4 regions of the Bacillus cereus group sp. BfR-BA-01430 genome follow, and region 1 is predicted to be linked to each of the others. Evidence: riboswitches for the same ligand, from Rfam matches in the RefSeq annotation. Region 1 holds a riboswitch; each other region holds the start of a gene.

Region 1 (5,465 bases):
ATCTCATATTTTAAAAATGGCGTAATAAGGTAAATGCCATGAAAATATTTCAATGCTTCATCAATTAACTCCTGTGCAATACCGATCCCTTCTTCAATCGCATCCGCTTCTATTTCATGTTCTCCCATTCTTTCTCGCACGTGATCTGGAAGCGTAATCCCCGGTACTTCAAAATGAAGAAAATCTGCATTCCGTTTGCTTACTAGAGGCATAACTCCAATAAAAATAGGTTGTTCTAAATGTTTCGTTTCTTCGTATACTTCATAAATCAACGCCTTATCATAAATGGGCTGCGTTAAGAAATATTCAGCACCCGCTGCAATTTTTCTTTCCATCCGCTTTACTGCAGCTTTTAAATGTCTTACATGTGGATTAAATGCCCCTCCGACAGAAAACCTTGTTGCCGGACCAATCGATTTCCCTAAAATGGATCGACCATCATTCATCTCCTGAATCATCTTAATAAGCTCAATAGACGATACATCATATACAGAAGTAGCCCCTGGAAAATCACCAACCCGAGCTGGATCACCTGTTAAAGCGAGTACTTCTTCCATTCCTAGCGCTGATAATCCAAGTAGATGCGATTGTAATCCAATTACATTGTGATCTCGGCACGTTAAATGAGTAAGTACTGGTATATCGTGCTTCGTTAATAACGCTCCCATCGCCATATTTGAAATGCGCGGTGAAGCTAACGAATTATCAGCTAATGTAATCGCATCAGCACCTGCTCGCTTTAATGCTTTCGCTCCTTCAAAAAAACGCTGTGTATCCAATGTTTTAGGTGGATCTAGTTCAACGACAACTGTCGTTTGTTTTTTCGCTTTCTCGGCAAGAGTACTATGCGATCGGGAGCGCTCCGAGTGTACATGAATGACTTGTGGCCTTAAAACAACCATCTTCTCTATAACAGGTACTTGATTGGTAATTGCACGTTTCATTCTTTCAATATGTGCCGGTGTTGTACCACAACAACCTCCTAATAAACGAACCCCTTGTTCAATAAACTTTGGTGTCATCGTCTCAAAGTAAGCCGGACTTCCTTCGTATATATAGCGTCCTTCTATATAATTTGGAAGTCCAGCATTTGGATAAGCAGATAAATAACCGTCTTTCGGAATCGAGATCATTCTTAAAGCTTCCGTCATAGGAAGCGGTCCCAATTGACAATTTAGGCCGACCACATTTGCACCATCATGTATGAGTTGTGCTAATATCTCATTCACATCATTTCCATTTTGGGTCGTACCAGCCTCATGAAGTGCTAATTGTGCAACAATCGGAATATCTGTTTGTTTCCTTAGGACTTTGATAGCATGTATGAGCTCAAATTCATCATAAAATGTTTCAAGCAGTAGCCCATCTACCTCTTCTTCTATTAACGCTCCAGCCTGTTCAAGTAGCATAAATTCTCGCTCTATATTCGTTGTCGTAACGGCACCAATATGTTTCATTCCACCAATCGTTCCTAAAATCGCATTTTGCTCCTTAACTGCTGCTTTCGCGAGCTTTACTGCTGCTCTATTAATTTGTACAACTTGATTTTCTAAGCCATATGTACGCAATTTCGCCTCATTTGCACCATATGTATTTGTTTGGATCACATCAGCTCCAGCAGCTACGTATTGTTTATGAATCGATACAATTAAATCTGGATCTGATATATTTAACTCTTCAAAACTACTTTGTAGTCCGTGTGAATGCAGTAATGTACCAATTGCTCCATCACCAATTACAATCCCTTTTGATAACAAATCTAGTAATTTCACTTATCTCCCTCTTTTCTATCAATATAAAAAGTCCCCCTCTTCACCTTGAAGAGGGGGACTTTATCAATCCACCTCTTATCACGCAAAACGACTTGTTTTGCAGGTATTAGCACCGTTTCAAACGTATTGTTTGAAGGTTGCCGGGTTTCACAGGGCCTTTTCCCTCCACCGCTCTTAATAAGAGTTTGTCCTTACTATTTATTTATGTTATGAAAAGGAAATCCGTTCTCCTTTTAACAAAATTTGCTGATTTTCTAATAAAATTAGCATGCAAAAAAAGGAAAGTCAATAAAAATATAAAAAATTAAAAAATATTCAAAATAAAGTTGCAATTCTTTTACCTTTTGTTGTAAAGTTAAACACATAATAAAATTTCATACAAAGTATTCTTATCTAGAGAGGTAGAGGGACTGGCCCTACGACACCTCAGCAACCATTAACAAATTTGTTAATAAGGTGCTAATTCCAGCAAATTATTGAGTAATTTGAGAGATAAGAAGAAGACTCTATTTGAATGAAAGCCTTCTTCTTTGAAGGCTTTTTTTATTTTCCTATTACCATAGACTTAAGTTTTCATCTCACAAAGGAGGAATGTTGATATGTCAACAATCGAAACAACATTAGCTCAAATTGGAAACCGCAGTGAAGCGGGTACAGGTACGGTAAATCCCCCCGTTTATTTTTCAACGGCCTATCGCCATGAAGGAATCGGAAAATCAACTGGCTTTGATTATTCTCGAACTGGCAACCCTACACGCGGTCTTGTAGAACGCGCAATTGCTGATTTAGAAAAAGGCGATCAAGGCTATGCCTGTAGTTCTGGAATGGCAGCTGTTCTGCTTGTTCTTTCTCTATTTCGCTCCGATGATGAACTTATTGTATCTGAAGACTTATACGGAGGAACGTATCGTTTATTTTCGGAACATGAGAAAAAGTGGAATATTCGATGTAGATACGTAGATACACAATCGATTGAGCAAATTGAACACGCAATTACTTCTAAAACAAAAGCAATTTTCATCGAAACACCTACCAATCCTTTAATGCAAGTAACTGATATTCAAGCTGTTGCAACTGTTGCAAAGCGTCATGATTTACTGCTCATTGTAGATAATACTTTCTATACACCGTATATACAGCAACCTTTAACTGATGGAGCTGATATCGTTCTACATAGCGCAACAAAATATTTAGGCGGACATAACGACGTATTAAGCGGTCTTGTTGTTGCAAAAGGAAATGTACTTTGTGCGGAGCTTGCCCATTACCATAACGCTTCTGGCGCTGTACTTAACCCTTTTGATTCATGGTTATTAATACGAGGAATGAAAACTTTAGCACTTCGGATGAAGCAACATGAAGAAAATGCAAATAAAATTGTGACCTATTTAAAAGAAGAAGACGGTGTAACAGACGTATTTTATCCAGGTAGAGGGGGCATGATTTCCTTTCGTCTTCGCGATGAGAAATGGATCAATCCCTTCTTACAATCTTTATCTATTATTACATTTGCTGAAAGCTTAGGTGGCGTCGAAAGTTTAATGACATATCCAGCTACACAAACACATGCTGATATTCCAGCAGATATACGAATTGCACGAGGTGTATGCAATCGTCTACTTCGTTTTTCCGTTGGCATTGAACATAGCGACGACTTAATTCAGGACTTACAGCAAGCAATTCAATATGCAAAAGAAGGTGTAAAAATATGAGTTACTCTTTAGACACACTGTTACTGCATAACAAGTATAAACATGACGCACAAACCGGTGCTGTTAACGTTCCGATTTACAATACATCAACTTTTCATCAGTTTGATGTAGATTCCTTTGGAAAATACGACTATAGTCGCTCAGGTAATCCTACACGTGAAGCGCTTGAAGATATAATTGCTCTTCTTGAAGGAGGAACAAAAGGATTTGCTTTTGCATCTGGCATTGCAGCCATTTCTACTGCCTTTCTTCTTCTCTCACAAGGAGACCATGTTCTCATCTCAGAAGATGTATATGGTGGCACTTACCGAATTGTAACAGAAGTTCTATCGCGTTATGGGATATCCCATACATTTGTCGATATGACAAATGTAGATGACGTAAAGCGAAATATACAAGCAAATACAAAAGTTTTTTATATTGAAACGCCATCTAATCCGTTATTAAAAGTAACAGATATTCGCGCTGTTTGTAAGTTAGCGAAATCTGTTGGGGCACTTACTTTCGTAGATAATACATTTTTAACACCACTATTTCAAAAACCGCTGGATCTTGGAGCTGATGTTGTATTGCATAGTGCAACAAAATTTATCGCAGGGCATAGTGATGTAACAGCTGGATTAGCTGTTGTAAAAGATCATAATCTCGCCCAAAAACTTAGCTTTTTACAAAACGCTTTTGGGGCTATATTAAGTCCTCAAGATAGCTCTCTTGTACTTCGCGGACTGAAAACATTGCATGTACGCCTTGAACATTCAGCAATAAACGCAAGTAAAATCGCCCATTATTTCCAAAATCATAGCAAAATACAACATGTCTATTACCCGGGATTAGAATCTCACTCCGGTTATGAAATACAACGTTCACAAGCAAAATCTGGCGGAGCTGTTTTATCCTTTTCATTACAATCAGAAGACGCATTGCGCCAATTTTTATCTAAAATAAAACTACCTGTATTTGCTGTAAGCTTAGGGGCTGTTGAATCCATCCTATCGTATCCTGCTAAAATGTCCCATGCAGCATTATCGCAAGAAGCTCGCAATGAAAGAGGAATTTCTAATTCTTTACTTCGCTTATCGGTTGGATTAGAAAATGTAGACGATTTAATTACTGATTTTGAAAACGCCCTTTCCTATGTAGAAGAACCTGTAAATATATAAAAGCTGTTTTTATCCTCTTAACAAAAATCCCCGCCTCAAACTCATATAGAGATAGGTGGGGTTTTTCAATATAATCCTCAAACTGGAACAAAACCATTCGATTACCACTCTATTCAACTAAAAATTCAAATTTCGTTTTTTGTTTTTTTAAGGCATATTTTCTGATTAACATAATAAACATTCTATACAAAAGTATAAAATCCTTTTTTCATATTATTTTAAAAATTCCGTATATCAATTTGAAAGAACAAAAAATTCATGATAAAATTGTGTTATAAGTATATCTTTTCCAAATTTCAAAGTGAAACTATCTTTTGGCAAAAACACACAAATTTATTTCATTTATTTACATCATAGTCTCTTTTCTTACAATTTCTTTACTTTAAAACATTTTTTCTGCAACAACTGTTTCCTTTGCTTTAGTTTTTTGGTATGAATATTATGATATAACAGCTTACACGGAGGTGGAGAAGAACATGTTAGAAACCTTTCAAAAAGAATTAGAACTTTATGAGAGTAATGCAGAATTATTGAAAGTGCTTGCTCATCCTGTTCGTTTATGTATTGTAAAGGGCTTAATTGAAAGAGGCCCAAGTAATGTTTCTACAATGTACACAGGCTTAAACATGCCACAATCCACAATTTCACAGCATTTAGCAAAGTTAAAAAGTGCTAAAATTGTCTCTAGTGAAAGAAAAGGATTGGAGATTTATTACAAAGTAGAGAATGAAATCATCATTCAACTCGTCCGCGTATTACTAGGTTAGGGACTATTGAGCCATTAAACAGAGAAAAGAATGGCGTATTCTATATTTTTCATC
Region 2 (5,465 bases), on a different contig from region 1:
TTGAGAAGATAACAACTTGTTTATTTTTTCAATATGTATAATTTCTAATAAGAAACGCGTGTGAACATTGTTCCGCGCGTTTTTTATTTATCCCGTATTAACAAGTAGTAAATCTCCTGCCTGAAGATTCAAGAAAGAACAAGGAAGATAGGTGGGAGATGAACTGCCTGTAACAGCCTGATTGGTGAGAGCTCATAATCAGTAGGGAATGAAGCTCCCCATTGATGAAAGGTTCACTTTATCTAAAAGCGTGCTGCAATGAATAGAGGATTGGGGTTATGAGTTTTAGAGAAAATAAGGGAGGAATTTACATGTATTTACACGGCACGAGCCGGATTAATGAACAAGGACACTTAGAAATTGGAGGATGCGATACAACGCAGTTGGCGAAACGATATGGGACACCGCTTTATGTATATGATGAAACTGCAATTAGGGAAAATTGTCGTGCGTTTCACTATGCTTTTCAAAAAAGTGGGTTCTCTTATCAAGTAGCATATGCAAGTAAGGCGTTCTTGTGCATGGAGATGTGCCGAGTAGCATTAGAGGAAAATATGTCTTTAGATGTTGTTTCGGGCGGAGAGTTATATACCGCTTTACAAGCAGGGTTTCCAGCATCACGCATTCATTTTCATGGGAATAATAAAACAGAAGAAGAAATGAGAATGGCGCTAGAAGCAAATATTGGATGTTTTGTAGTAGATAACTTTTTTGAATTAGAAGTATTACATGATTTAGCAGAGCAGTATAAAAAAATTGTGAATATATTGATTCGTGTCACACCTGGTGTAGAGGCGCATACACATGAATATATCACAACAGGTCAAGATGATTCGAAATTTGGTTTTGGCGTTTCAAATGGGCAAGCAATGCAAGCGATTGAACGTACATTAGAAAAATCAAATTATAATGTGTTAGGTATACATTCACATATTGGTTCGCAAATTTTTGAAACAGCAGGTTTTATTCGTGCGATTGAAGTATTACATCATTTTTTAGAAGAAGTAAAAACAAAAACGAGCTATACAATTTCGGTGCTGAATGTAGGGGGCGGATTTGGTATTCGTTATACGGAATCGGATACACCACTTACTCATGCTGCGTATGTGCAAGCTGTAACAGATGCGGTAAGAGAGCGATTTACAGCGTGTGAGTATCCACTTCCTGAAATATGGATTGAACCTGGTCGCAGTATTGTTGGTGATGCAGGAACAACACTTTATACAGTGGGGGCAATAAAAAATATTCCTGGTATTCGTAAATATGTTTCAGTCGATGGGGGAATGACAGATAATTTAAGGCCTGCATTATATGGTGCACGCTATGAAGCGATGCTTGCAAACCGTGCAAACGCAGCAAACGAAGAAGTTGTCTCAATTGCAGGGAAATGTTGTGAGAGCGGAGATATGTTAATATGGGATGTGTACCTTCCTCAAGTAGTATCTTCAGATCTATTAGCGGTATCTTGTACAGGTGCATACGGGTATTCTATGGCAAATAATTATAATCGGATTCGTAGACCAGCCGTTGTATTTACAAAAGATGGAACATCTCAAGTGGTAGTGGAACGCGAATCGTATGAAAATATAATTGGGAACGATCGCATACGTATAAAAGAGCTTATTTAAAATAAAAAAAGGAGTTGTTCAAAAGTGAACAATTCCTTTTTCGAACAAAAAATATAAAATATATCGGAAAACTAGGATTGAAAAAAATCAGAATTATGATACAATACGAATTACAAAGCTTATCAAGAGAAGCGGAGGGAACTGGCCCTATGAAGCTCAGCAACCTGCTCATAGCAGTAGCAAGGTGCTAAGTCCAGCAAAATGGCATCCATTTTGAAAGATAAGGTAACATATATTACCGAACAGTCTTTTCGAAATGGAAAAGATTTTTTTTATGAATAAAAAGGGGGGCTGTTCGTGGGAGTGCGTGGACATTTTGATGAAGTAGCTGAAAAGATTCAAACGATGCTTGCTGATATGAAATATGGTTCTATTACAATTGTTGTGCAAGATGGGAAAGTTATTCAATTAGAAAAAAGTGAAAAGGTACGCTTGAAATAAAAGCGCTGACTAGAAAAACTAGAGGCGGTTTTAATCTATTTTATTGGATTAAAACCGTCTTTTTGCTTTTTATAGGGGGAAAAACATGTTGACATATGAAACGTGGGAAGAAGACAGTATGTCTTTTTCTGAGAGAGATGAAACGAAAGGGGCGTTAGCTGTATTAGAGTGGGCGTATAAACAATATAAAGATGAAATTATATATGCGTGCAGTTTTGGGGTAGAAGGGATGGTTCTTTTACATCTTATTAATGAAGTAAATCCATTTGCTCAAGTTGTCTTTTTAGATACCAATGTTCATTTTCACGAAACGTATGCGTTAATTGAGCGAGTGCGTCAACGATTTCCAAAGTTAAATATGATTGAGAAACAATCTAGACTGACGCTCGAAGAACAAGCGGAGAAATATGGGAAAGATTTATGGAAACATAATCCTAATCTTTGTTGTAAGCTTCGAAAAATTTTACCTCTTGAAGAATCTTTAACAAATAAAAAAGCGTGGATCTCAGGATTAAGAAGGGAACAATCTGAAACGAGGAAGCATACAAAGTTTATCAATCAAGATCATCGCTTTCAATCGATTAAAATTTGTCCGCTTATTCATTGGACATGGAAAGAAGTATGGCGCTATGTATATAAACATAATTTGCCATACAATCCATTACATGACGTTGGTTATCCAAGTATAGGTTGTGAGAAATGTACATTACCTGTAGGGAAATATGGCGATTCAAGGGATGGCCGGTGGGCTGGATCCGTGAAAACGGAATGTGGACTTCATGACCAATGAAGTTTTTAGTGATCTGAAATAGAGAAAAGAAGGAGTATAGAAAAATGATTGCAACAAATTTTTTAGTAAATCGTATTGATGAAACATATGATACAGCAAATATTGTACAAGAAATTGAGCTAGATAGCATCGCTTTAAGTGACTTGGAACTACTTGCAACAGGAGGGTATAGTCCGCTTATCGGTTTTCTAGGAGAAGAAGAATATCAATCTGTTGTGGAAATAATGCGATTAACAGATGGAAGTATATGGAGTATTCCGATTACACTTCCAGTAACAGAAGAAGAAGCAAAACAATTACAGGTAGGAGAAGAAGCTTTGCTCGTAAAAGATGGCGTCACATATGGGGTCATTCAAGTAGAAGATATTTTTACACCAAATAAGGAAAAAGAGGCATTATTTGTGTATAAAACGACTGAGGATGCTCATCCAGGGGTGAAAAAATTATATGAACGTGCAAATGTGTATGTAGGCGGCGCAATCACACTTGTGAAGCGGATTGAGCATAAGAAGTTTGCTTCTTATTATCTAGGTCCAAGTGAAACGCGTGAAATCTTTGAAAAGCGAGGTTGGAAAACAATCGTCGGTTTTCAAACAAGAAATCCAGTTCACCGAGCGCATGAATATATTCAAAAATCAGCACTTGAAATTGTAGATGGTTTGTTTTTGAATCCGCTTGTTGGAGAAACAAAATCAGATGATATTCCAGCAGATGTAAGAATGGAAAGTTATGAAGTACTTTTGAAACATTATTACCCAAACAATCGTGTTTTCTTAGGAGTGTTTCCTGCTGCAATGCGTTACGCAGGGCCGCGAGAGGCAATATTTCATGCATTAGTTAGGAGAAATTTTGGTTGTACGCATTTCATTGTAGGACGCGATCATGCTGGAGTAGGGAACTATTATGGTACGTACGAAGCGCAGGAGATTTTTAAACTTTTCACAGTAGAAGAGCTAGGAATTACACCACTCTTTTTTGAACATAGCTTTTACTGCAAGAAATGCGAGGCGATGGCTTCAACAAAAACATGTCCGCATGGAAAAGAAGATCATGTCATTTTATCAGGGACGAAAGTCAGAGAAATGCTAAGGGATGGTGACGTTCCGCCGAGTACATTTAGCCGGAAGGAAGTCATTGAAGTATTAATTCACGGTTTACAAAAAGCGCGGTAACAAAATAAGGAGGAATGTAGACTACCATAGAAAAAAATAGTCAAATGTATGGAAGGTGTAGGGCGTGAATGTTCCCAGTGCTTGCGAAAGTGACACATCATAGGATAGAACCTTGCGGGTCGTCTACACTGTCTGAAATGCGATAACCAAGCAAAAGCTAAAAAACGAAAGAAAGGAGAGTCTACTGAGCAGAGAAATATACAATACGAACTGAAATAGATTGTATATATGTACGGTGGGCTACATCGGAATTTACGCCTGTGGAGAGCTTGCACAAACCAAAGTAGCGAGAAAGTGGCAAAATGGGGTTCAAAGAAGCAGGAACACTCTGGATGTGTACATTTGTATACATTTTCAGTAGCAGAGAATAGCATGGACATAAATATTACGTGGCATACAGCTTCTGTTTCGAAAGAGGAGAGAAGAAAGAAGAATGAGCACCATAGTTTTGTCATTTGGTTTACGGGGTTATCAGCTTCAGGAAAGTCAACAGTAGCAAATGCAGTTGCTAGAAAATTATTTGATAGAAACATAGGGAATTATGTATTGGATGGGGATAATATTCGGCACGGTTTGAATAAGGATTTAAGTTTTTCCGAAAGGGATCGTGCAGAAAATATTCGTCGCATTGGTGAGGTTTCAAAATTATTTGTTGATCAAGGAACGATTGTACTTACAGCTTTTATTTCACCTTTTCGAGAAGATCGCCAGCAAGTGCGAGATATTTTTGAGAAAGATGAATTTATCGAAGTGTTTGTAAAGTGTCCAATCGAAGAGTGTGAGAAACGAGATCCGAAAGGGTTATATGAGAAAGCGAGACAAGGGGAGATTAAGCAGTTTACAGGTATTGATTCTCCATACGAAGAACCGGAAAAAGTGGAATTAACTGTGGAAACAAACCGTTATTCCATTGAAGAGTGTGCGGAACAAATCATTCGTTATTTACAAGAACGTAGTTTCATATAGGGGGATAGATTATGAGTTATGAAAAAGTATGGGCAAGCAATGAGAAATTAAATAGGGCAGAGAAAAAGAAATTAAAGAAAGATGGTTTGGAGATTTTTAAAGACATTTCATATTATGCTGAAAACGGCTTTGCATCCATTCCGAAAGAAGAATGGGATTCCTTTAAATGGGCGGGGTTATACTTGCAACGTCCAAAAGAGGCAGGGTACTTTATGATGCGTGTTAATATCCCCTCTGGTATTTTAACGAATGAACAGGTGGAAGTATTGGCTTCTATTGCAGAAGACTATGGCCGCGATGTTCTTGATATTACGACAAGACAGGCAATTCAATTTCATTGGCTACAAATTGAACAAATACCGGATATTTTCAAGCGTTTAGAAAGCGTAGGATTATCAACAGCAGGAGCGTGCGGAGATATTACAAGAAATATTATCGGAAATCCGCTTGCTGGTATTGATCGTGATG
Region 3 (5,465 bases), on a different contig from region 1:
CATAAGAGAAATTTCATCGCCTTCCTCGCGGCGTGCGTTAATTGCCGAACGTAAGAAGTCAGCGTTTGTTACTCCGCTAATTTCACTTGGATATTGCATTGCTAGGAATAGACCTGCTTGTGCACGCTCATCTACTTCCATTTCTAATACATCTTCACCATCGATGATGATGCTTCCTTCTGTTACTTCATATTTTGGGTGACCCATAATTGCAGAAGATAAAGTTGATTTACCTGTTCCGTTAGGTCCCATAATTGCGTGGATTTCTCCACCTTTCACTTCCAGGTTTACACCTTTTAAAATCTCTTTGCCATCGATTGATACATGTAAGTCTTTAACCGTTAATGTAGAACCAGCCATCTCAATACCTCCATTAATCCTCTATATACATTTTAAAAATTCCTAAAACATTCACATTCTCATTTTATTCTCATTCTAATTTTATATCAAATAAAATGATATCGCAAACGCTTAAAAAAAGTAATAATTTTTTCACAAATGTGTATAGATTTTTCCCTCACATTTTATTATGATACACCTTTCTTCTTATATATATAAAGAAAAAAGACCGAGAATTTCTCAGCCTTTTTTCTTGCCATTATTCTTTTACAGGAACAACTGCTCCCTTATATTCTTTCTTGATGAAATCTTCAATTTCTTTCGAGTGCAATACTTCTACAAGCGCTTTAATCTCTTTTTTATCTTTATCCCCTTTACGAACTACCACTACGTTTGTATATGGAGAATCGTTGCCTTCAAGCGCAATCGCATCTTTTCCTGGGTCTAATTTTGCATCAATTGCATAGTTTGAGTTAATTAAAATCGCATCGCCTTCCTTATTGTTATACACTTGTGACAATAGACCTGGTTCGATATCTGTTTTAAACTTCAAGCTCTTCGGATTCTCTGCAATATCTTTTGTTGTTGCTTTCACAGGATCTACGCCATCTTTAATTTTTAAAACGCCCTCTTTTTGTAAGATTGCTAAACCGCGTCCATGGTCAGCAACAGAGTTACTCATAATAACTGTTGCTCCATCTGGAAGTTCTTTTAAACTTTTATATTTTTGAGAATATACTCCAATCGGTTCTAAATGAATTTTACCCGCGATTTCAAACTTATACCCTTTATCCTTTATTTCTTTCTCCAAATAAGGAATATGCTGGAAGTAGTTTGCATCCAATTCTTTATCTGCTAATGATTTATTCGGTAATACATAATCTTGAAATTTTTCAATTTTGAGCTCAATGCCTTTTTTCTCAAGCAATGGTTTTGCCTTCTCTAAAATCTCAGCATGCGGTACATTAGAAGCACCGATCACAAGCTTATCTTCACTTTTCCCGCCGCAAGCTGTTAATCCAAAAATTGATGTCGTAATAAGTGCTGAAAGTAATAATTTTTTCATGCTGTTAACATCCTTCCCATTTTTTAATTGATTTATCGTTTATCAATTCGAGTTGTCGCAAAATCTCCAATAAATTGAATGAAGAACACAACAAGCAATACACAAATTGTCGCAACAATTGTCACATCATTGTTTCCCCGCTGAAATCCTTCTAAATATGCTAGTGTACCAAGTCCGCCAGCGCCAACAACACCTGCCATTGCTGTATAACCAACAAGTGCAATTGTCGTTACGGTAATACCAGATACAAGGGCTGGCAAAGATTCTGGAATTAATACTTTCCAAATAATTGTGCTTGTTTTCGCTCCCATTGCCTTTGAAGCTTCAATCACACCTTTATCAATTTCACGAAGCGCGATTTCAACCATTCTCGCATAGAATGGTGCTGCGCCAATGATTAAAGCAGGCAATGCTGCACTTGCCCCAAGAATGGTTCCAAGCAGAATCTTTGTAAACGGAATAAGTAGAATAATTAAAATGATGAACGGGATCGATCTAAAAATATTTACGAATGCCCCGATTACTGTATGAATCACTTTGTTTTCCCACAAGTTATCCTTCGCTGTCATAAAGAGCAATAATCCTAATATAAGTCCTAAAATAAATGTGGCAATTGCTGCGATTGCCGTCATGTATAATGTTTCTCCTGTTGCTTCTAGCATTTGATTCCAATCGACATTTGTGAGCAATTTATCCATGTGCAATCACCTCCAGCTCCACTTTCTCTTGATGAATTCCTGCTATTGCCTGCTGAATGGCTGCTTCTTCACCATTTAAATGGACAATTAAACTTCCGTACGCTCCATTATTTGTCTGCGCGATATTCCCTTGAAGCACGCTCACTTCTACATCATCTCGCCTCATTAACCCTTGTAACACTGGACGCTCTACAGAATCTCCAATAAATTGCAAACGAATGACTTTACCATCTGGGTATTTCTCTAATAAGTTTTCAATTGTTTCATTCGTATCTTCAGAATCTGTTAATTGCTGAACAAATCGCTTTGTAATCTCTTGCTGTGGATTACGAAATACCTCCAGTACAGGACCTGTCTCCACAATTTTCCCTTTTTCCATCACTGCGACACGATTACAAATCTTTTGGATCACATGCATTTCATGAGTAATAAGCACAATGGTTAAGTTAAGGCGCTTATTAATATCTAGTAGTAAGTCTAAAATTTGATCTGTTGTTTCCGGATCAAGCGCTGATGTTGCTTCATCACATAAAAGTACTTTCGGATTGTTAGCCAACGCTCTTGCAATCCCAACGCGTTGCTTTTGGCCACCGCTCAGTTGAGATGGATAGGCATCGCCTCTTCCGTCTAATCCGACAAGACGAATAAGCTCATCTACACGTTTCTTTCGCTCCTCTTTATCCACACCGGCAATCTCAAGAGGAAAAGCAATATTCTCACGAACAGTTCTTGACCAAAGTAAATTGAAATGTTGAAAGATCATCCCAATTTCTTGTCTTGCCTTTCGAAGCTCATTACCGGTAATTGCTGAAATCAAACGATTGGCAACTGTAATTTGACCAGAAGTTGGTTTCTCCAACTGATTAAACAAGCGAATTAACGAACTCTTACCTGCACCGCTATATCCGATAATCCCAAAGATTTCGCCTTCCTCTATTTTTAAATTGGCATGATCTACAGCAATCACATCACCGTTTTTTGACTGATATATCTTTTTCACATTTTCTAATAGAATCATGATGTTCACCCCTTTAATTAAAAAGCGTAAGCAGCTCGTTCAGAATGTAAGATGGATGTAGCTTCTGACGTAGAGGCGCTTTTTGCCTCGGAGAAAGAAGCGAAGCCACCGAACATTCTAGCTGCTGAAGCTAGATTTCGTAAAAAGCATAAGCGGCTCGTTCAGCTCTGATGGGCTAAGGTTCTCTCGCACAAAAGGTGCTTTTTACCTTTTCGTGCGGGAGGTTCTTAGACGCGAAGAGCTAGCCGCTGAAGCTGGATTTCATAAAAAGCGTAAGCAGCTCGTTCAAAATGACTCTCATATTTTTTTATTTTTGGTGTGAGAATATTGAACTATCGCTATCCGCTCAACTTTTTATCGATTTTTCCTGTTGTTTGAATGTCCTCCTCATTCAAACAACAAAAAACCTTTCTGCTTTACAATGAGCAGAAAGGTTTTTATGCGTATATCAACATAATCCTTTCTCTCATCTCTCAAAGCATTTGCTTTGCAGGAATTGGCACCATTTCAACAAAATCGTTGACGGTTGCCGGGCTTCATAGGGCACAGTCCCTCCACCTCTCTTGATAAGAGAAATCAGATTCAATTTTCTTCTGATTTGAAATTTATGAAATTGTCTATATTTTATGACTTGAATTTTATCAACATACATTCACTCTGTCAATAGAAAATTTCTTAAAAAGAAAAATTTCAGAATATTAAGCGCCCATTGGCATTGGTTTACAAATATGAAACATAGACTCCAATAATAGCATCGTGCGATATGTCCCAGCATAGTGTACACGGCCTTCATGAATCAGCTTTTGCAAACGAACATTCCCCGTAACTAATTGTTGTAAATCTTCTTCTTTAAAGCAATGGATTTGTTCGGTTCCTCTATCTCCTTTTAAAAGCTGTATATAATCCCTTGAAATTTGGAGGGAATGGCACTCATCTCCAAAATGAATACTAATGACTTTTCCTTCTTGACGCAGAAGAGGTTCTAAATGATATTGTTTATTAGCATGTGTTACAAATGATTGAAGCATTGAATATACATTCATTCTCATCACATCCTTCATATCACTTTCTACTAATACCTTTCCATTCCCTAAACATCAATCCTCTTACTTTCGCTCGACAAATACTGTATTGCCTCTGCCATTTCAACATATTTCCCAAGAAATGTGTCGAGGCGGCAAATTTTTTGCCGCCTACTGTAGTTCCTTATATAAATATTCAACTGAATGAAATGCATATATTTTCTTCTTCAAAGTTCCATTTTCAAATATGAGTAAACAAGGAACACTTTCTATCTCATATTCACGTGCTAAATGCGGAGCATAATTTAAATCTAACATGCCAACTTCTAAGTCAACAATCGCTGCTTCTACAACAGTTAACATTTTTTTCGCCAATTGGCATGTACCACACATTGGAGTATATACATATAACACTGTTTTTTCTTGATTCACTATTAGATTTGCGGCTTCAGCACCTGTCCAGTCAATCACTTCTATCATCATTCCTTACCGTAAATATTCTGTATAAACGTCAATGTCAGCTCCCCATAATACATTTGCTAAATGTGAAGACGGTGCAGTTGCTACTTCACGATATGAACGATCAATATAAATATGTTCAGCTTGCGGAAATTCCTTACGAAATTGCTTGCGAAGCTTTTCTCCTGCATCATCAGCATCCACTAGCACATATACTTCTTTATCAAAAAACTGATCAATGAGCTCATCCATTTTCGACAAACCAATTGTACCATTTGTACAAACAATTTCCACCGGCTCTCGAATAATAGATTCAATCTTTCTTCTATCTGATTTCCCTTCTACAATAATGACCTTTTCTACATAAACCATGTGTCATCACCCGATCACCATATACTATAAAACAACCTTACTTTAGTATATAGTATATTCGATATTTCCATCTTGTTTCCTGTTTATTTTTACAAAGAAAAGCGCAAGCGGCTCGCTCAGAATGTGAGGGGGATGGAGCTTCTGACGTAGAGGCGTATTTTTGCCTCGCAGGAAGGAGTGAAACAACCGACTGTTCTTGCCGCTGGAGCTGGACAATACGAAAAGCAAAAGCGGCTCGTTCAGAATGTGAGGTAAATATGGTTCCTCATTCCTTTGATGACAATGTGCTATACAAATTAAAAAAGACAGCACATAGGCTGCCTCTTTTATCTAGAATAAAATTAGTCTTGGTTTGTCATTTCTGCGTATTTTTCTGCAGTTAATAGTTTTTCAACTTCACTTACATCAGAAAGTTCAACTTTCACCATCCATGCACCTTCGTATGGAGAATCGTTAACAAGTTCTGGTTGATCGCTTAATTCTTCGTTTAC
Region 4 (5,465 bases), on a different contig from region 1:
TTTTTTTTGATATCTGAATTTTGACAGAGATAACTTAAGTTGTCAATGGTTTTTTGAAAATTTTTAATTTACCAATTCGGTGAATAGCTTCTTGCAATCGTTCTTCACTATGTAAGAGACCAATTCTTACATAGCCTTCACCATGTTTTCCAAAACCAATGCCCGGAGCAACTGCAACGTGCGCTTGATTTAATAATAGATCGGCAAATTGTTCAGAATGATAACCATTTGGAACTGGTAACCAAGCAAAGAAGGACCCTTTTGGAGCCTTAACATTCCAGCCGATGGAATGACATGCCGAAATAAGAGCATTCCTCCTAGATTCATAGCGGTTCACTAATTCGGTTACACAAGTTTGCGAACTTAATAATGCTTCGCAAGCAGCTTCCTGAATAGCGCCGAAAAGACTAACATACATATGATCTTGCAGTAGATTAATCGTTTCGATGACACTTTCATTCCCAACTGCAAACGCGATGCGCCAACCAGCCATATTAAATGTTTTTGATAATGTATAAATTTCAATGCCTGTATTTTTAGCACCGTTAGCCTGTAGAAAACTGATCGGTTTTTTTGCATCAAAACCGATAGCGCCATAAGCAAAATCATGCACAACTAAAATGTTATGTTCATTTGCAAAACGGACTGTTTCTTCAAAAAATTCTTTTGAAGCGATCGCACCAGTTGGATTGTTTGGATAATTTAAAAACATTAATTTTGCCTGCTTGACAGTATCTTCGCTTATTTTCATGTAATCCGGTAAAAAATGATTCTCTGCTAATAGTGGCATTGTTTCAAGCTTTGCCTTCGCTAAAGCAATACCAGATAAATAGTCAGGATATCCAGGATCAGGAACAAGAATTGTTTCACCAGGATTTGTAAAACAAAGTGGCAATTCTACTAATCCCGCTTTTCCACCAAATAAAATCGCAACTTCTGTTTTTGGATTTATTTTTACCCCGTATTCACGTTCATAAAATATTGCAATAGCCTCTTTTAAGCTGTTATGTCCACGAAATGGTGGATATTTATGATGAAGCCCCTTTTCTGCTGCATGTTGTAAAGATTTTACGATATGCGGCGGTGTTGGTTGATCGGGATTCCCTTGCCCTAAGTTGATGACATCATGTCCAGCTTCTATTACTTTATTGACTTTTGCGACAAGTGAAGCGAAAAATTGTGTTGGAAGTGATGTCATAAGCTTGGAAGGTTGAAAATCTTTCATACTTTCCACCTCTTTTGAAAGTTGTTACAATTCTAGTGACAAATGATATAATCTTTCCAAGATTTTGTAAAGAGAAAAATAAAGAATGGGGCTGAAAAAATGAAAGTCGCATGTATTCAAATGGATATTGTTTTTGGTGATGTAACTTTAAATGTAGAGCACGCAGAGAAAAAAATAGAAGAGGCAATGAAAGAGAAACCAGATGTAATTGTATTGCCTGAACTTTGGACAACAGGATATGATTTGAAGCGACTTCCTGAAATTTCGGATAAGGACGGAAAACAAACAAAAGAAGTGCTTTCAAAATGGGCAAAAGAATTTAGCGTGAACATTGTCGGCGGTTCTGTTGCAAAGCAGACAGAGAAAGGTGTTACAAATACGATGTATATTATAAATCGCCAAGGAAACGTACAACATGAATATAGCAAAGTGCACTTGTTTCAATTAATGAACGAACATAAGTATTTAATAGCAGGACATGAAACAGGAGAATTTACTTTAGATGAAGTTCAGTGCGGAGGGGTTATTTGCTATGATATTCGTTTTCCAGAATGGATACGCGTACATACTGCTAAAGGAGCAAAAATCGTATTTGTAGTAGCAGAATGGCCGCTTGTTCGCATTGAGCATTGGCGTTTATTACTGCAAGCGAGAGCAATTGAAAATCAATGTTATGTCGTAGCGTGTAATCGAGTAGGAAAAGATTCAAATAACGTGTTTGGCGGTCACTCGCTTATTATTGACCCATGGGGGAAAATTGTCGCGGAGGCACAAGAAGGAGAAATCATTCTTTATGGACATATAGAGCTAGAAAAGATAGAAGAGGTCCGAAAAGGAATTCCCGTCTTTATGGATCGCCGTTTGGAATTGTATAAATAAAAAGATTGACAAATGATTTTTATTCTTGTTATAGTCTTCATCAGAAAGTTAAAAATTCGAATAAGTCGTACAACTCTTATCAAGAGCAGGTGGAGGGATTTGGCCCTATGAAACCCAGCAACCGACCGTAATACCATTGTGAAATGGGGCGCTTATGCGCCAAAAAGGCACGGTGCTAATTCCAGCAGAAAATGAATTTTCTGGCAGATAAGAGGGGAGAAGATACACTTCAAACCTCTTTCTTCATGGAAAGAGGTTTTTCTTATGTTGAGGAAACCTCTGAATTAAAAAGGAGGATGAGACAGTGGGATATTATACATTAACGGAAGAAACAGCAGTACAATATGTCAAAGAGCAGGGATATTTTGAAAAAGAAGCAACAATCGTTTGCCGAGAAATAGGGGATGGGAACTTAAATTATGTATTCCATCTTCATGATGGGGAGCAAGGAATCATTGTAAAGCAAGCACTTCCATATGCAAAAGTAGTTGGTGAAAGTTGGCCGCTTTCGCTTAATAGGGCAACCATTGAAAGTTCGGCATTACAAATTTTTGCTAAGTATGTGCCAGAATTTGTTCCAAAAGTATACGGACATGACAAAGAATTGGCTGTAATAGTGATGGAAGATTTATCATCTTTGACAATTGCACGTAAAGGGTTCATCGAAGGAGAAGAGTATCCATTATTGTCTGAGCATGTAGGTCGTTTTTTAGGGAAAGTGCTATTTTATACTTCGGATTTTGGACTGAATGCCGAAGAAAAAAGAGTGTTAGATGGAAAATTTATAAACCCTGATCTTTGTAAAATTACAGAAGATCTCGTTTTTACAGATCCGTTTGGAAATTACGAGACAAACGACTATGAGACGGAACTTCGGTCTGTTATAGAAGAGCTTTGGTGTGATAAAAATTTAAAACTGCAAGTTGCGCAATATAAATATAAATTTTTAACGAGAAAGGAAGCTTTAATTCACGGGGATTTACATACAGGAAGCATTTTTGCTTCTTCACAAGAAACGAAAATCATTGATCCTGAGTTTGCAACTTTCGGCCCGCTTGGATTCGATTTAGGACAGTTTATAGCAAATTTATTATTAAATGCCTTATCAAGAGAAGAGAAACGAGAAATTATATTTTTTCATATTAAAAAAACATGGGGCTATTTCGTAGATACATTTACAAAACTTTGGATATTGGAAGGCGTTGAAACGTATACGAAGGAAAAGCAATGGCTTCCGATTGTTCTGCAACATATTTTTCGTGATGCGGTTGGATTTGCTGGTTGTGAAGTTATACGTAGAACGGTAGGCTTGGCACATGTAGTAGATTTAGATGGAATTGTTGACAAGGATAGAAGAATACAAGTAAAAAAACAAGCTCTATATTTGGGTAGAAGTCTATTATTACATCAACCAAAGGGTGCAGATATTCAAGTATTCAAAACGTTATTTCAACATATTGTTTCTGAAGGAGGAATAAGAGTGTGAATACAACCGTTGCAGTTCCAAGAGCGATAAGTTGGAAAGGTGATTCTATTGCTATTTTGAATCAAACGAAGTTACCGCATGTTACGGAATATAAAACATTAACAAGTATTGAAGATGTTTGGAAAAGTATTGTTATGCTAGAGGTGAGAGGTGCGCCAGCGCTTGGTATTATAGCTGCTTTTGGATTAGCTTTAGCTGCTCAAAAATATGAAGCTATAAATATAGTGGAATTCAAAGCAAATTTCAATCGAGACTGTAATTATTTAGGGACTTCGCGCCCGACAGCGGTTAATTTATTTTGGGCTATCGACCGTATGAGAGCTGCGATTGAAGAAGTATCCACGATAAAGACAGCACGAAAAATATTAGAAGAGGAAGCGCTACAAATTCAACAAGAAGATGAACAAGTGTGCCGGAGTATTGGAGAACATGCGTTAACATGTTTCCGAGACGGCGACCGTATTTTAACAATTTGTAATGCAGGTAGTATTGCGACTGCTCGTTATGGCACGGCATTAGCACCATTTTATATCGGAAAAGAAAAAGGAATTCATTTACATGCTTATGCTTGTGAAACAAGACCTGTTTTACAAGGGGCACGCTTGACCGCATGGGAGTTGAAAGAAGCTGGTATTGATGTAACGCTTATTACAGATAATATGGCTGCCCATACAATTCAAACAAAGAACATCTCTGCTATTATTGTAGGAGCGGATCGAATTGTGGCAAATGGAGATACTGCAAATAAAGTAGGGACTTTAAATTTAGCTATATTAGCAAAACATTATCAAGTTCCTTTTTATGTTGCTGCTCCTTTGTCTACATTTGATATGAAAAAGAAAACAGGGAATGAAATCATAATCGAAGAGCGGGATGAGACAGAAGTAACAAAGATAAACGGACAACAAATTGCCCCGGCTGGAATTCATATATATAATCCAGCATTTGATATAACACCTCATGAATTCATTTCAGGAATCATTACCGAGAAAGGGATTTTACAGGGAGATTATACAAAAGAAATTGCTTCTTTATTTGAAAAGTAACCTTGTGCAAGGGAGTTTGTTATTTCTATGCCCCTATTTCTTGTACATACTTATGTATATAAGAGAAAGGGGGAAAAAAGGTGGAAGAATGGATATCGATGATTGGCAACGTAGGGTTTCCGATTGTTGTGACATTATATTTACTACACCGCATTGAAAATAAGTTGGATGGTGTCATTGTCGCAATCGAGAAACTCCCGCAGCAAATGAAAGGATATGAAGCACCTTACGAACCGAAATAAGAAAGAGCCCGCCTAAAAAAAATCTTTTAGGGCGGGCTCTTTTCAGAAAAATTATTGGGCTGTATAGCCTCCATCAATCACAACGGCTTGTCCAGTTATTCCTTTTGCTTGTTCACTGGCTAAAAATAAAGCATAGTTAGCAATCTCTTGTACTTCCAGTAATCGTTTTTGCGGCACAAGAGGATAAATAACATCTTCTAATACGCGTTCAAGTGGTACATTTCTCGTATGAGCTAAGTCTTGGAGTTGATTGCGAACAAGAGGAGTATCAACGTATCCTGGACAAAGAGCATTTGCTGTAATTCCATGCGTTGCCCCTTCTAACGCAGCTACTTTTGTTAATCCAATTACACCGTGTTTGGCACTATTATAAGCAGCTTTTCCAGCAAATCCAACGAGTCCATTAACCGAGGCAATATTAATAATGCGTCCATATTGTTGTTTTTTCATAATAGGAAAGGTATGTTTTATTGCGATAAACGGTGCAATCTGCATAATTTTAATAAGAAGCTCGAACGTATCAGTTGGAAATTCATCAATGGGGGAAACATGTTGCATACCAGCGTTATTGATTAGGACATGTAACG

The links. Region 1 has a riboswitch for S-adenosylmethionine ahead of MR058_RS18170 (methionine biosynthesis PLP-dependent protein). Riboswitches for the same ligand answer to the same signal wherever they lie in the genome.
Positions count from the first base shown of each region.
Region 2: it holds a riboswitch for S-adenosylmethionine, as region 1 does, so the genes downstream of both, MR058_RS03030 (YezD family protein) here and MR058_RS18170 (methionine biosynthesis PLP-dependent protein) in region 1, are expected to answer to the same signal.
Region 3: it holds a riboswitch for S-adenosylmethionine, as region 1 does, so the genes downstream of both, MR058_RS10715 (methionine ABC transporter ATP-binding protein) here and MR058_RS18170 (methionine biosynthesis PLP-dependent protein) in region 1, are expected to answer to the same signal.
Region 4: it holds a riboswitch for S-adenosylmethionine, as region 1 does, so the genes downstream of both, mtnK (S-methyl-5-thioribose kinase) here and MR058_RS18170 (methionine biosynthesis PLP-dependent protein) in region 1, are expected to answer to the same signal.

Region 1 covers NZ_JAKUEW010000013.1:16,928-22,392, forward strand. The annotation lists gene MR058_RS18165 (bifunctional homocysteine S-methyltransferase/methylenetetrahydrofolate reductase) at 1-1,772, opposite strand, end outside; SAM riboswitch class I at 1,845-1,956, opposite strand; SAM riboswitch class I at 2,159-2,271, shown strand; gene MR058_RS18170 (methionine biosynthesis PLP-dependent protein) at 2,372-3,484, shown strand; gene metC (cystathionine beta-lyase) at 3,481-4,644, shown strand; gene MR058_RS18180 (ArsR/SmtB family transcription factor) at 5,121-5,411, shown strand.
Region 2 covers NZ_JAKUEW010000001.1:581,837-587,301, forward strand. The annotation lists gene lysA (diaminopimelate decarboxylase) at 312-1,628, shown strand; SAM riboswitch class I at 1,745-1,855, shown strand; gene MR058_RS03030 (YezD family protein) at 1,926-2,069, shown strand; gene MR058_RS03035 (phosphoadenylyl-sulfate reductase) at 2,155-2,859, shown strand; gene sat (sulfate adenylyltransferase) at 2,904-4,031, shown strand; gene cysC (adenylyl-sulfate kinase) at 4,404-4,997, shown strand; gene MR058_RS03050 (nitrite/sulfite reductase) at 5,009-5,465, shown strand, end outside.
Region 3 covers NZ_JAKUEW010000004.1:164,471-169,935, reverse strand. The annotation lists gene sufC (Fe-S cluster assembly ATPase SufC) at 1-360, opposite strand, end outside; gene metQ (methionine ABC transporter substrate-binding lipoprotein MetQ) at 599-1,405, opposite strand; gene MR058_RS10720 (methionine ABC transporter permease) at 1,438-2,103, opposite strand; gene MR058_RS10715 (methionine ABC transporter ATP-binding protein) at 2,096-3,121, opposite strand; SAM riboswitch class I at 3,585-3,694, opposite strand; gene MR058_RS10710 (hypothetical protein) at 3,820-4,164, opposite strand; gene MR058_RS10705 (thioredoxin family protein) at 4,315-4,623, opposite strand; gene MR058_RS10700 (toprim domain-containing protein) at 4,630-4,974, opposite strand; gene gcvH (glycine cleavage system protein GcvH) at 5,316-5,465, opposite strand, start outside.
Region 4 covers NZ_JAKUEW010000003.1:104,060-109,524, reverse strand. The annotation lists gene MR058_RS08790 (pyridoxal phosphate-dependent aminotransferase) at 35-1,225, opposite strand; partial or broken gene MR058_RS08785 (carbon-nitrogen family hydrolase) at 1,240-2,104, shown strand; SAM riboswitch class I at 2,178-2,318, shown strand; gene mtnK (S-methyl-5-thioribose kinase) at 2,409-3,590, shown strand; gene mtnA (S-methyl-5-thioribose-1-phosphate isomerase) at 3,587-4,636, shown strand; gene MR058_RS08770 (YvrJ family protein) at 4,717-4,878, shown strand; gene MR058_RS08765 (3-hydroxybutyrate dehydrogenase) at 4,930-5,465, opposite strand, start outside.